2 linked regions of the Catenuloplanes niger genome follow. The protein of the gene in region 1 binds, or shares a complex with, the protein of each later gene. Links are inferred from orthologs where the notes say so. Each region holds a gene or a part of one and is shown in the gene's direction. Other genes may lie near its edges. The genes, in order: pcrA and uvrB.

The links.
Region 2: the proteins of pcrA (region 1) and uvrB are in contact, whole or in part, in a crystal structure (PDB 7EGT), measured with the Thermus thermophilus proteins. The link is inferred for Catenuloplanes niger from one-to-one orthologs. Residues at the interface, in WP_096412145.1 of Thermus thermophilus: His654, Arg656, Phe657, Gln666, Asp668, Glu669, Lys680, Arg681, Leu682, Ser683, Lys685, Tyr686, Ala687; in WP_096411307.1 of Thermus thermophilus: Glu23, Leu25, Arg26, Asp27, Gly28, Glu29, Arg30, Phe31, Arg55, Glu326, Asp327, Phe328, Glu379, Ser382, Gln383, His398, Gly400, Arg401.

Annotation. Positions count from the first base shown.
Region 1 is NZ_JAVDYC010000001.1:3,473,296-3,476,678, reverse strand. What follows is about bases 249-3,318. They hold pcrA (DNA helicase PcrA), read left to right. Parts: upstream 249-627; coding sequence 628-3,009; downstream 3,010-3,318. Other genes in these bases: J2S44_RS15090 (M23 family metallopeptidase), read right to left, coding at 3,011-3,318; J2S44_RS15100 (bifunctional metallophosphatase/5'-nucleotidase), read right to left, coding at 249-524. Also shown: more of J2S44_RS15100, read right to left, coding at 1-248; more of J2S44_RS15090, read right to left, coding at 3,319-3,383. UniProt on the Escherichia coli protein: A helicase with DNA-dependent ATPase activity. Unwinds DNA duplexes with 3'-5' polarity. Translocates on single-stranded DNA with 3'-5' polarity. Initiates unwinding more efficiently from a nicked substrate than double-stranded DNA.
Region 2 is NZ_JAVDYC010000001.1:1,967,799-1,971,062, reverse strand. What follows is about bases 12-2,962. They hold uvrB (excinuclease ABC subunit UvrB), read left to right. Parts: upstream 12-409; coding sequence 410-2,515; downstream 2,516-2,962. Other genes in these bases: J2S44_RS08535 (hypothetical protein), read right to left, coding at 12-119. In the rest of the region: more of J2S44_RS08535, read right to left, coding at 1-11; J2S44_RS08525 (helix-turn-helix domain-containing protein), read left to right, coding at 2,997-3,264. UniProt on the Escherichia coli protein: The UvrABC repair system catalyzes the recognition and processing of DNA lesions. A damage recognition complex composed of 2 UvrA and 2 UvrB subunits scans DNA for abnormalities.

The DNA of each region.
Region 1 (3,383 bases):
TGGCAGCCGTCGACCGGGTGGCAGCCGCCGCGGTTGAGGCGGATCAGCTCGCTGACGCCCTCGTCGAACTCGTGGTTGCCGACCGAGCTGATCTCCAGCCCGACCTGGTCCATCAGCTCGATCGTCGGCTCGTCGTGGAACGCGGCACTGACCAGCGGTGACGCGCCGATCAGGTCGCCCGCGCCGACCGTGATGCTGCGGCCGCGACCCTCCGCCCGGGCCTCGGCGCGCAGCTTCTTAAGCCAGGTGGCGAGGTATTCGACGCCGCCGGCCGGCACGCCGGTGACCAGGCCGCCGCTGCCGGTCGGCGGGTCGATGGCGCCGTGGAAGTCGTTGTAGCTGAGGAAGTTGCCCTTGACGGTCCGGTCGCCGTGCTGGAACGACACGTTGACCGGGGTGAGGGTGTCGGCTGACGGCGGGGCGGAGACGCTGCCGGGCACGAGAGCTATGGCTATGGCCAGCGCGGCGGCCGGCGTTGCCAGCGCCCGCAGCACCGGCCAGAGGCGCTTGCGAGATCGATCCATGCACGCATGCTTATCCATCCGTGGGTCCCCCGCCAGAGTGCTCGGGTGTCGTCTTGGCATCGGCGAGGTTGCCTGTCGTACGGGGGGCCTAGACTTGCCCGCGATGCAATCGCTGTTTGATGTCCCCCCGGTCCAGCCCACGCCGCCGACCCGCCCCGCGTCGCCTCGCCGCGACACGGAGGCGCTGCTCGCCGGGCTCAACGGTCCCCAGCGTGACGCGGTGACGCACGCCGGTGGGCCGCTGCTGATCGTGGCCGGTGCCGGGTCGGGCAAGACCCGGGTGCTGACGAACCGCATCGCCTATCTGCTGGCCGCGCGCGACGTGCATCCCGGCGAGATCATGGCGATCACGTTCACGAACAAGGCCGCCGGTGAGATGAAGGAGCGGGTCGCCGCGCTGGTCGGCAACCGCGCCCGGATGATGTGGGTCTCCACGTTCCACTCTGCGTGCGTGCGCATCCTGCGCGCGGAGCACGAGCATGCCGGGCTGAAGTCGACGTTCTCGATCTACGACGCGGACGATTCGCGCCGGCTGATGACGCTGGTCGCGCGCGAGCTGGACCTCGACCCGAAGCGCTACCCGCCGCGCGGTCTGGCCACCCAGGTGTCGAACCTGAAGAACGAGCTGACCGACCCGGAGGAGTTCGCGGCGAAGGCGTCCGGGCCGAACGAGCGGGCCGTCGCCGAGGCGTACCAGCTCTACCAGCGCCGTCTGCGGGAGGCGCACGCGCTGGACTTCGATGACCTGATCATGGCGACCGTGCACCTGTTCCAGTCGCATCCGCTGGTCGCGGAGTCGTACCGGCGCCGGTTCCGGCACGTGCTGGTCGACGAGTACCAGGACACCAACCACGCGCAGTACACGTTGATCCGTGAGCTGGTCGGCAACGGTGTGCCCGAGGCCGGCCTGCCGCCGGCCGAGCTGTGCGTGGTCGGCGACGCGGACCAGTCGATCTACGCGTTCCGCGGCGCGACGATCCGGAACATCCTGGAGTTCGAGCGCGACTACCCGGACGCGCGCACGATCCTGCTGGAGCAGAACTACCGCTCCACCCAGACCATCCTGAACGCGGCGAACGCGGTGATCGACCGCAACACGTCCCGCAAGCCGAAGCGGCTCTGGAGCGACCAGGGCGAGGGCGAGCGGATCGTCGGGTACGTGGCGGACACCGAGCACGCCGAGGCGGACTGGGTGGCCCGGGAGATCGACCGGCTCGGCGACAACGGGCTGGCCAAGCCGGGTGACGTGGCCGTCTTCTACCGGACGAACGCGCAGTCCCGGGTGTTCGAGGAGGTGTTCATCCGCGTCGGCCTGCCGTACAAGGTGGTCGGCGGGGTGCGCTTCTACGAGCGCAAGGAGGTCCGGGACGCGCTGGCCTACCTGCGTGCCGTGGTCAACGACGACGACACCGTCAGCATCCGCCGCATCCTGAACACGCCGAAGCGCGGCATCGGTGAGCGCGCCGAGGCGTGCGTCGAGGCGCTGGCGAACCGGGAGCGCATCTCGTTCGGCGCCGCGTTGCGCCGGGCCGCGGAGGCGCCGGGCATCTCGACCCGCGCGGTCAACGGCATCAACGAGTTCGTGGCGATGCTCGACGACGTGCGCGAGCTGGCCCGGACCGCCCCGCCGGAGGAGGTGCTGGAGGCGCTGATCACCCGCTCCGGCTACCTGACCGGTCTGGAGGAGAGCATCGACCCGCAGGACGCGGGCCGGGTGGAGAACCTGCAGGAGCTGGTCAGCGTCGCCCGGGAGTACACGGAGCGCACCGAGGCCGCGGACGGGCCGGAGTCGTCCGTCGCCGGGTTCCTGGAGCAGGTGGCGCTGGTCGCGGACGCGGACCAGATCCCGGACGAGCCGGACGCCGACCACCAGGGCGTGGTCACGCTGATGACGCTGCACACGGCGAAGGGCCTGGAGTTCCCGGTCGTGTTCCTCACCGGCATGGAGGAGGGCGTGTTCCCGCACATGCGGGCCATGTCCGACACCAAGGAGCTGGAGGAGGAGCGGCGCCTGGCGTACGTCGGGATCACCCGGGCACGGCAGCGGCTCTACCTGTCGCGCGCGGTCACCCGGTCCGCCTGGGGCGCCCCGCAGTACAACCCGGCGTCGCGGTTCACCGACGAGCTGCCGTCCGAGCTGGTCCGGTGGGAGCGCACCGAGGGGTCGTACACGACGTGGTCCGGCTCGGCCGGTGGGGTCGGCGGCCGCGGCGCTTCGCGCAATTCCAGTTTCGTCGGGGGTACGAGCAAGGCGCAGAAGATCGCGCAGGGGCTCGGCATCGACGCCAGCAAGCTCGCCACCGCCAGTGACCTGCGCACCCAGGCGCCGTCCGTGTCGCCCGGCGACCGGGTCAACCACCAGCGGTACGGGCTGGGCCGGGTCCTGGTGGTCGAGGGCCAGGGTGCCGGGGCACGCGCGCAGATCGACTTCGGTGACCAGAAGGTGTGGCTGGTGCTGCGCCACGCGCCGATCGAGAAGATGTAGGTCAGCAGCCCAGGTCGACGCCGCGGTCCGCCATCCAGGCGGCCGGGTCGACCTGGTTCCACATGCCGTCGTGCACCTCGAAGTGCAGGTGCGGCCCGGTGGAGTTGCCGGTGGAGCCCTCCGCGCCGATGGTCTGGCCGGGCGTGACCCGGTCACCGGGCGAGACCGCGACCCGGGACAGGTGCGCATAGTGCGTGTAGAAACCGTTGCCGTGGTCGACGAGCACGGACAGGCCGTAGCCGCCGTAGTTCGCGCCGGCCGTGACCACGGTGCCGGCGCCGGCCGTGCGGACCCGGGTGCCGCTGGCCGCGGCCAGGTCGATGCCGGCGTGCAGCTTGCCCCAGCGGCGGCCGAAGCAGGACGTGGTGCGGCCC
Region 2 (3,264 bases), 1.5 Mb from region 1 along the record:
GCCGGGCCGTCGCCGGTGGGCGCGCACGAGGCGAGGCCGCCGAGGAGCCCGGCCGCGGCGCTGCCGAGCAGGCCGATCAGGGACGCGAGCGCGATCGCACGCCGTTTGCTGGAAGTCACGGAGGTTGAAACGAGCGACGCACCCTCTGGGCGCGCTCGCGGCGACCGGTCTGCGCCGTTGGCGCCACCGCACGGGGCGCGCTCGCCGGGTGATGAGCCCGGGGCTGCGACCGTCGTGCGCCGGTCGAGCGGCCGGTGTGGGGGCCGCGTCGGTGCCGGACGGCCGCCGCGAGCGGCCTACCCGCCAACGGTACGGGTGCTGACCCGGCCACACAATCGTAATATCGAAGGCGATCAAGCACTCGCTGTGACCGGGAAACTTGTCGGACCCCGGGCGTACCGTGGGGGACATGGCGCTCGACATTCCCCGGATCGACAACCGGTTCCAGGTCATCAGCGACTTCAAGCCCTCCGGCGACCAGCCGGCGGCGATCGACGCGCTGGAGCGCCGCGTGCGGGACGGCGAGCGCCACAGCGTGCTGCTCGGCGCGACCGGCACCGGCAAGAGCGCCACCACGGCGTGGCTGGTGGAGCGTCTGCAACGGCCCACGCTGGTGCTCGCGCACAACAAGACGCTCTGCGCGCAGCTCGCCAAGGAGTTCCGCGAGCTGCTGCCGAACAACGCGGTCGAATACTTCGTGTCGTACTACGACTACTACCAGCCCGAGGCGTACATCCCGCAGACCGACACCTACATCGAGAAGGACTCTTCGGTCAACGAGGAGGTGGAGCGGCTGCGGCACTCCGCCACCATGTCGCTGCTCACCCGCCGCGACGTGATCGTGGTGGCGACCGTCTCGGCGATCTACGGCCTGGGCACCCCGCAGGAGTACCTCGAGCGTGCCGCGCGGGTGTCGGTCGGTGAGGAGATCGACCGCGACAAGCTCCTGCGCCGCCTCGTCGAGATCCAGTACACGCGGAACGACATGGCGTTCCAGCGCGGCACGTTCCGGGTGCGCGGCGACACGCTGGAGATCATCCCGGCGTACGAGGAGCTGGCGCTGCGGATCGAGCTGTTCGGCGACGAGGTGGAGAAGATCTCCTATCTGCATCCGCTGACCGGTGACGTGGTGCGCGAGGTGCCGTCCGCACTGATCTTCCCGGCCAGTCACTACGCGACCGGCCAGGAGCGGATGGAGCGCGCGATCGGCGACATCGAGGTGGAGCTGGCCGAGCGGCTCGACGAGCTGGAGCGGCAGAACAAGCTGCTCGAGGCGCAGCGACTGCGCATGCGCACCACGTACGACCTGGAGATGATGAAGCAGGTCGGTTTCTGCAACGGCATCGAGAACTACTCGATGCACATCGACGGCCGGCTGCCCGGCAGCCCGCCGCACTGCCTGCTCGACTACTTCCCGGACGACTTCCTCACCGTCATCGACGAGTCGCACCAGACGATCCCGCAGATCGGCGGCATGTTCGAGGGTGACGCGTCCCGCAAGCGCATGCTGATCGACCACGGTTTCCGGCTGCCGTCCGCGGCCGACAACCGGCCGCTGCGCTTCGACGAGTTCCTGGAGCGGGTCGGCCAGATGGTGTTCCTCTCCGCCACTCCCGGCAACTGGGAGCTGGACCAGACCGGCGGCGAGTTCGTCGAGCAGGTCATCCGCCCGACCGGCCTGGTCGACCCGGAGGTCGTGATCAAGCCGACCAAGGGCCAGATCGACGACCTGATGCACGAGATCAAGCTGCGCACCGAGCGGGACGAGCGGGTCCTGGTCACCACGCTGACCAAGAAGATGGCCGAGGACCTCACGGACTATCTGCTGGAGCACGGCATCCGGGTGCGCTACCTGCACTCCGAGGTCGACACGCTGCGCCGGGTCGAGCTGCTCAGCGAGCTGCGCAAGGGCGACTACGACGTGCTGGTCGGCATCAACCTGCTGCGTGAGGGCCTCGACCTGCCGGAGGTGTCGCTGGTCGCGATCCTCGACGCGGACAAGGAGGGCTTCCTGCGCAGCGGCACCTCGCTGATCCAGACGATCGGCCGTGCCGCGCGTAACGTCTCCGGCCAGGTCCACATGTACGCGGACAAGATCACCCCGTCGATGCGCCTGGCGATCGACGAGACGGACCGGCGCCGGGCGAAGCAGGTGGCGTACAACACCGAGCACGGGCTCTCGCCGCAGCCGCTGCGCAAGAAGATCCACGACATCCTGGACGACATCTACCGCGAGGCGGAGGACACCGAGGCGATCGTCGGCGGCGCCGGGCGGCAGATGTCGCGCGGCAAGGCCCCGGTCCCGGAGACGCGGTCGAAGGGCGGCAAGGGCACGAGCACGCCGGCCCGCGCCGGCATGGCCCGGGCCGAGCTCGCCGAGCTGATCCAGAACCTGAACGAGCAGATGCTCGGTGCCGCGCGCGAATTGCAGTTCGAGCTCGCGGCGCGGATCCGCGACGAGATCAACGAGCTGAAGAAGGAGCTGCGCGGCATGGACGCCGCCGGCGTGAAATAACCGAGAGTAGGGGATCGGCGTCACTCAGCGCAGTGGCGCCGATCATTTTGTGCGGTTTGTTCCTGCACGTGCAGGAGGGACTGCAGGCGCAGATGACAATGCAGGTTCCTTGATGGACACTTTGTTTGTGCAGGTCACCCCGTGGGGGGACAGTGGTTAGGTTTACGGTCATTAACGCCGATTCGCCGTTTCGCGCGCACTATGTGGATCAACAACTTTCCGTGCGCGTGCCGGCCGTCCTCGAAGTCGCTCCGTGACGCACCCGGGTGGCCCGCCCGCGGAGTTCGTCGATGCGTAACACCGCAGGTCGGGCGCGGGGTGCGTGTCGCCCACGGTGGTGATCGCACGAGTCCGCGAAGTGCCCCGCCGGGATGTCCATATCGCTAAACATGCGAATTGGACTGTCTAATTGCGGATGGCTACCGCAACGTTGCTGCCTGTAATCTCCTTGTCGCCCCGAACATCGGCGCCGGGAGAACCAATGCCACCCCCCAAAAGTCCTACGGTCCGCCGGTTGCGCCTGGGCACCGAGCTGCGACAGCTGCGGCGCAGCGCGACCCTCACCCTGGAGCAGGTCTGCGACCGGCTCGGCTGGGCCTCGACCTCGAAGTTGTCCCGGATCGAGCTGGGACAGAGCCGGCCCGACCTGGCCGACATCATGGACCTGTTGGACATCTACGATGTCGACGGTCCGAACCGGGACAAGCTCATCGTCATCGCCCGGGACGCGGCCGCCGCGCGCGGTTGGT